2 regions of the Planococcus sp. YIM B11945 genome follow, and region 2 is predicted to be linked to the other one. Evidence: a T-box and tRNA genes for the amino acid it is inferred to sense, from the RefSeq annotation. Region 2 holds a T-box; the other holds one or more tRNA genes.
What was found. A T-box is a leader RNA that pairs with one kind of tRNA and senses whether it is charged. The one in region 2 lies ahead of serS (serine--tRNA ligase), so its partner is inferred to be a tRNA-Ser.
Positions count from the first base shown of each region.

Region 1: it has a tRNA-Ser gene. The T-box ahead of serS (serine--tRNA ligase) is inferred to sense a tRNA for this amino acid. The anticodon was not compared.

Region 1 is NZ_JBOZWR010000001.1:613,180-616,750, reverse strand. Features, by position in the region: gene ACRRQV_RS03255 (DUF2207 domain-containing protein) at 1-993, opposite strand, end outside; tRNA gene ACRRQV_RS03250 (tRNA-Ser) at 1,140-1,227, shown strand; gene ACRRQV_RS03245 (GDSL-type esterase/lipase family protein) at 1,686-2,396, shown strand; gene ACRRQV_RS03240 (divergent PAP2 family protein) at 2,543-3,076, shown strand; gene ACRRQV_RS03235 (carbon starvation CstA family protein) at 3,420-3,571, shown strand, end outside.
Region 2 is NZ_JBOZWR010000013.1:3,954-7,524, reverse strand. Features, by position in the region: gene ACRRQV_RS17930 (alpha/beta fold hydrolase) at 1-577, opposite strand, end outside; gene serS (serine--tRNA ligase) at 671-1,945, opposite strand; T-box leader at 2,009-2,215, opposite strand; gene ACRRQV_RS17920 (PLP-dependent aminotransferase family protein) at 2,364-3,571, shown strand, end outside.

The sequences.
Region 1 (3,571 bases), on a different contig from region 2:
AGGATGGCCAGAGCTTTGAAGAATGCGTTCGAACTGGCTATCGGATAGCTGGCGGACATATCCTTTTCGAACAGCATCCATCAATGCTGCCGCTGCCACATATGGTACAAAAACGGACGGCTTGGCAAAAAAAATGGTGGCTGGCATGCTCATTTTTTCTTTAGGGACGAAAAAGTCAGTGGCAAAGGTTCGGGCGTTTCGTTTTTTCTTTCTTGAAGCAAACCATACCGACCCGAATAACATCGCGAATAAACCGCTTAATACAGGAATTGCAGCCGAACCGGTTTTATTCCACAAATCCTTATTCGCTGCAAAGGCCGCAGCTTCTTCGGCTTGGTTTTCCTGTTCCCCAACTAACTCGGCTCTTATCGCACCTGGCTGCTCCTCTAGGCTTGGAAACAATTCTGGATCGTAAACAACACGGACATCGCCGTTTTCACCTGATGGAACGTTGCCAAGGTCAAATATTACTCCACCATTCGGTTCAAGCGATCCGGTATTGGCGGCTTCTCCATAACCAACAAAAAGAGGATCTTCTGCCGGTGCAGGGGGAAGGATGGTGATTGTCATATTGCCATAATCGCTTTCGTTGCGGTCGTCAAAGAAAGGCCAATAAAACTCTGCCCCGTCTTCAAATTTTTCCACGGCATCGATAATAAAATAATTCATTTCCACTGTTACCGTTTCATCATCCCCAGAACGAAAGATTTTGTAGACGTTTTGTTCTCGTTCTACTTTCAATTGGCTGCCGTTTTCAAAGGCAGTAAAGCTTTGAATTTTGGTTCCTTGTTTTGGAGCGATTTCTCTTGTTAAGCCATTAAAATCTCCATCAAATTCGTACGTGTGCGTCTCGGATACAGAAACGGTTCCATCTGCGTTTAACTGAGCATCAATGGCCACTTGTGTAATTTCAAAATCAACTGCAAACGCGTGAGTGGGGAGCATCAACAAAAAAGCTGCGAAAAAAAGAGCCACAATCTTTTTCCATTCCATACCAATCACCTCTTATTTAAGTATACGGGCTAAGTCAAAAAAAGTTCCTCAAAATTGAAACAATACAAAAAAAATGAGGTTTTTATGAGTAGAAGGAAATCGTTGCACAACACAACAAGCAGTGATAAAATTTTTTTATTCATCGTGGAGATGTACCCAAGAGGCTGAAGGGGGCTGACTCGAAATCAGTTAGGGCGTGCAAGCGCCGCGGGGGTTCGAATCCTCTCATCTCCGTAAACCACAGTTAAAAGGGGTTGTCCCAAAAGGGGCTGACGTCCATTGCAGCGGACGCTTTCCGCGGGCTCGCGCCGAACTAACTCAGGCTAAGCGCCCGAGTGGATTTCGGCACTTCGCTATCCCGCAGGAAAGAATCGACCGAAGGGAGTTCGGTCGATTCTTTGCGACGAAGCAGCGAAGCGATGCAGGAGCACATGGTTTTCGCCGCTTCCATTCCCGTCAGCTAGCTAAAAAACCGGCAAAGAAAAGTATCCTTTTCTTTGCCGGTTTTATATTTTGTAGTTATGAGACAGCCCCTTTTAACTGTTCCTTTGGAGTAATCATCAAGGAAAAATACGTTTGAATACATTAAAAAACAGGAATATCGTAGAAAGCGCAAATGAACATCAAACCATTAAATAAACCAAAATTATGTTAAAATAAGTATATAAGCATCAAGGGAAGGATGAGGCAGTGTGAAAAAATTCAATCGATCTGGCGCCCTTTTCCGCGGAGCGTCATTTTCTTCTATTAAACAACATAATAAGCAATTCCATATAAAAAACATTGTCATACTAGGAGATTCGGTCGCCTATGGCTACGGCACAAAAGGCGGCATTTCAAAATACTTGAAAGAAACATTTCCAGGAAGCACCATTGCCAATCTTGGCATCAACGGCCTTACGAGCAACGGCTTGGTTGACCGGCTACGCACCGAAAGTTGGGACCGAACACTAAAAGAAGCCGACCTTGTTTTGTTGAACATCGGCGGAAATGATCTTCTGCGGGGATTCCGAAACCATGGAACAAAAGGAATGGTCCGGCAATTTACTCAGCTAAAAAAGGCGTACCGGAAAAATTTGCTGGAAACGTACGAACATATCCGAAATTTGAATGGCGATGTGTTGATCGTTCAGAACAATTTATACAATTCCATGAAAAAAGAATTTCAGTATTTTGGATTCACTAATTTGCTGCTGCGTACCTGGAATACGGCGATCGGCGAAAAAGGGGTCATTGTTTCCAGAACCGAAATCATGGGCAAAAACCCGACGATTTGGCTCGATGCCATTCATCCAAACGATGAAGGTTATAAATTAATGCATGAAATATTAATGAAAACTTTATCGGCTACCGGCATTGTTTTACCTTCAGTTGAAAAACCAACTGAACAAATACGCCATTGAGGAAAAGCGCAAAGAGCGCTTTTCCTTTTTTCTAGGGATGAAGTTCATTTTTTCTCTTCAATTCCGCATAAAAAAGGGAAAGTTAGGGTAATGAAAACGAACAGTATTTTTTTTGCTGGTCATACATAGAGCGGAGGTCGAGGAAAATGGAAAGAATGAACCGGGGAATTATTACGTCGTTATCGGCGATTGGAATCGCGCAAGGCCTGAAAATTTTGACACATAAAAAACTGACGGGAGCCTGGGATTGGAAGCAAGCCTTCACAACAGGCGGCATGCCAAGTTCCCACTCTGCCGGCGTATCAGCGCTTGCTTCTTACGTAGCAGCGAATAAAGGAGCGGGCCATACAGAAACGGCTTTAGCCGTTGTCTTTGGAACGATTGTCATGTACGATGCACAGGGCATTCGCCGCCACACAGGCGAAATTGCTCAATTAGTAAATGACTTGGAAGACAGTTTCGTGTCCCTTTCAGGTGATTTTCCAAGCATGAAGTTTGTGAAACGTGAAAAAGAATTAAAAGAACTGTTGGGGCATCAACCTATAGAAGTGTTTGGCGGAGCCTTATTCGGAGTGGCGCTTGGATTGTTATCTGCGAAAATAGAAAACGATGAAAGAAGAAGAAACCGGCGAGTGCAGAAGAAGCAAGCGGCTGCATACCGATTGGAATCACGCGTTTAACTAAATAGCGACAAATTCAATCAGAATCTTTAAAAGTAAGAAAGCTGGCGGAAAGCCCATGAAAATGGCCAATCCGTCAGCTTTTCTTTTTGAAAGTAAGGCATGCAGTTGAAGAAAAAGGTAAAGGTCCGATTCCGTATTGCAGCATCTATAAATTGAGCATGAAAGGTTTGGAATTGTTTGAAATATCTATTAAGTTAGAGACAGATAATAGAAATAATGGTAAAATATTTTTCGGAAGGAGGTTTTTAGCGGATGCTACAAGCATCCACTATACGAGAGGAAGACATTCAAAAATACAGAAAACATGAAAGCGTTTTCTGAAAAGGGGATGGAATAAAGCGTGATTACTTTTTTTGTGTCAATTGCCATTTTGATTGCAGCCTATTTTACATACGGCAAATTTATTGAAAAGTTGTTTGATACAAACGAAACAAGAAAAACGCCTGCTTATGCGAACGCGGATGGTGTGGATTTTGTTCCCATGCACAAACA
Region 2 (3,571 bases):
CTTCCCGGTAAACCGCCAATTCCTCGTCCGAAAACGCACCCGGCTTGCTGGTCGAGACTAAACTGTTCACCATCGTTTTGAAATAATCGGCAGCCAGCGCTTTTTCCGGCAGCTCCGGCAATTGGAAAAAGGCGATATACGAGCTCCTCACCCATTGCAGCGGATTTTTCGCTAGTACCCGCGGCATTGCTTTCGGATGCGGAATGTTCACCGCAATCAGCTTATTGACATATTCAGGCTTTGTCGCCGCCATATGCCACGCCACTGCGCCTCCCCAATCATGGCCGATGACAATGGCGCTTTTTTTGCCGAAATGGTCGATCACTCCCGTAACGTCATCCCTTAGCAAATCGAGGGTATACTGCTCAATCCCCTGCGGTTTGTCGCTTAAGTTATAGCCCCGCAAATCCGGCACCGCCACACGGTAGCCTTTTTTCACAAGCGGCCCTATCTGATGCCGCCAGCCATACCAAAATTCCGGGAACCCATGCAGCAGCAATACCAGCGGTCCATCTTCCGGCCCTTCTGCAACAACGTGAAGCGTAATGCCATTGGTCTCTACAAAAAGATGCTCCATCGAAACGCCCCTTCCAAACAGTTTTCCTCTTCTATACCCGTTCTGAGAAAAATAAAAGACCTAAAAGCCGTCAGCTTTTAGGTCCTTGGGATTTTATTTGATAACTTCTTTGCCGCCCATATAGGGACGCAAAACTTCTGGAATGACAACCGTCCCGTCTTGTTGCTGATAGTTTTCTAAAAGTGCTGCAACCGTCCGGCCGATTGCCAAGCCGCTGCCGTTCAATGTATGCACAAATTCCGGTTTGCCGTTTGCTTCACGGCGGAACTTGATGTTTGCGCGGCGTGCCTGGAAATCTTCAAAATTGCTGCAAGAAGAAATCTCGCGGTACATGTCTTGGCTCGGAATCCAAACTTCGATGTCGTATTTCTTTGCTGCCGTAAAGCCAAGATCGGCTGTACACATTTTCAAGACGCGGTATGGCAACCCCAGAAGCTGAAGAACTTTCTCCGCATGCCCCGTCAATTTCTCCAATTCGTCATAAGAATCTTCCGGCTTCACAAAGCGCACCAGCTCGACTTTATTAAATTGGTGCTGTCGGATTAGCCCACGCGTGTCACGGCCTGCAGAACCGGCCTCAGAGCGGAAATTCGCGCTGTAAGATGCGAAGGCTTGCGGCAGCATATCGCCTGCCAAGATTTCATCGCGGTAAAAGTTCGTAACCGGCACTTCAGATGTCGGAATCATAAAGTAATCTTCTTTTTCAATCAAGAACGCATCTTCCTCGAATTTCGGAAGCTGGCCTGTTCCCGTCAAGCTTTCGCGGTTGACAAGATATGGCGGCAGCATTTCTTCATAGCCGTGTTCTTCTTGGTGAAGGTCCATCATGAAGTTGATGAGTGCCCGCTCAAGTCGCGCCCCAAGGCCGCGGTAGAACACAAAGCGGCTGCCTGTGACTTTTGCTGCCCGTTCAAAATCAATGATGTTCAAATCAGTGCCCAAATCCCAATGCGGTTTAGCTTCATACGCAAATTCCGGCTTTGTGCCCCAAGTGCGGATTTCCACGTTGTCGTCTTCAGAATCGCCGACCGGTACACTGTCGTGCGGAATGTTCGGCACACGCATCATGATGTAATTTAGTCGGTCTTCCACTTCACGCAAAACATCGTCGATTTCTTTGATTTGCTCGCCGACTTCACGCATTTTCGCAATGGCTTCATCCGCATTTTCTTTATTGCGCTTCATCACCGCAATGTTTTGAGAAGCTTCGTTGCGCTCCGCTTTCAATTTTTCCGTCTGGGCAATCAATTCCCGGCGTTTTGCGTCCAGTTCTTCAAAATCCTCCAGAACCGAAATGTCTTCCCCGCGTTTTGCGAGTTTTGCTGTCACTTCTTCAAAATTAGCGCGTATATACTTAATATCCAACATGAAAATTCCTCCTTTAAATTTACGTCAATGAAAAAAAGACAACAAAAATAGCCCCTATCCCTGGAAAGGGACGAGAGCTACCCGCGTTGCCACCCTGATTGATCGGCCAAAGCCAATCCTCTTCATCACATAACGGCATTTAAACCGGCAATGGCTTCAACCGCCATGCAACTCCGGGGTGGATTCAAACGCGTTTTTCACCGGTTCGCACCAACCACCGGCTCTCTTAAGAAAAACAATCGTTTTACTAGTTCCCATCAACGTTTCTACTTTGAAATTAATCATACTTTACTATAAAGCCTCACGTTTGGCAAGAGGGTGTCGGTATGGAAAAACTCTATCCATTTCCAGTATACTAAAAGTGACCCCATAAAAAAGGCCATTTTTGCTTTCTTAACCAGGCCAGAAGGAGAACCACATGGACATGCTGATGTTTCAGCTTCAACGAAACAATGACACCCCGCTTTACCAGCAGCTTTATCAAGAAATCAAAGAAGCCATCATCAGCGGCAACATTTCCGTTAATACGAAATTGCCCAGCAAGCGCAAACTGGCCGATTTTTTGGCCATCAGCCAAACAACGGTTGAACTCGCCTACGGACAGCTTGTTGCAGAAGGGTTTATTGAATCTCGGCCGCGTAAGGGCTATTACGCCCAGCCCGTAGAAGAACTGGCTTATTTGGATGTGCCACACCATGAGCCGGTGATCCATGAACAAATCGACTATCGATTTGATTTTCACTCGGGAAAAATCGATACGCCGTCTTTTCCGTTTTCAACTTGGCGCAAAATCGCTAAAGACGTAATCGACGAATCCAATCATGAACTTTTGCTGTCTGGCCATCCGCAAGGAGACGAAACGCTGCGGCAAGAAATCGCACGCTATTTGTTTCAATCGCGCGGCGTGGTATGCGATGCCGGTCAAATCATTATCGGCTCCGGAACCGAGCAGTTGATGCCGCTGCTTATTCGCCTCTTGCCAAAAGCACTGGAATTTGGTTTTGAAAATCCGGGATATGCCTTGACGCATAATATTTTTAGCCATTATGACCGAAAAGCCGTCCCAATTGCAGTAGACCACGACGGACTGAGTGTAAAAGAACTTGAAGCGTCCGCTGTAGATGTCGCCTATGTTACACCTTCCCATCAGTTTCCAACAGGCGCGGTGTTGAGTGCGACAAGACGCTCCCAATTATTGAATTGGGCTGCTGCTGGCGATCGCTATATCATTGAAGACGACTACGACAGTGAATTCCGCTATACAAGCCGTCCCATTCCAGCGCTTCAAAGTATGGATAAGAGTGGGCGGGTCATTTACATTAGTACATTTTCAAAATCGCTGATGCCTTCTCTGCGCATTGCTTATATGGTGCTGCCTAAACAACTAATGCGTGCGTACCGCGAAACGTTTCTTCACTATTCCTCCACCGTGCCGCGCTTGGAACAGCAGCTCGTGGCGCGTTTCATGCAGGAAGGACATTTCGCCCGGCATTTAAACCGCATGCGCAAGTTGTATCAAAAAAAACTGGAGAAATTGACGTCTTCGCTGCTTTTATTCGCACCAGTAGTAACAATTTCCGGTGAACAAGCCGGCATGCACATTGTGCTGACCGTTGAAACTGCACG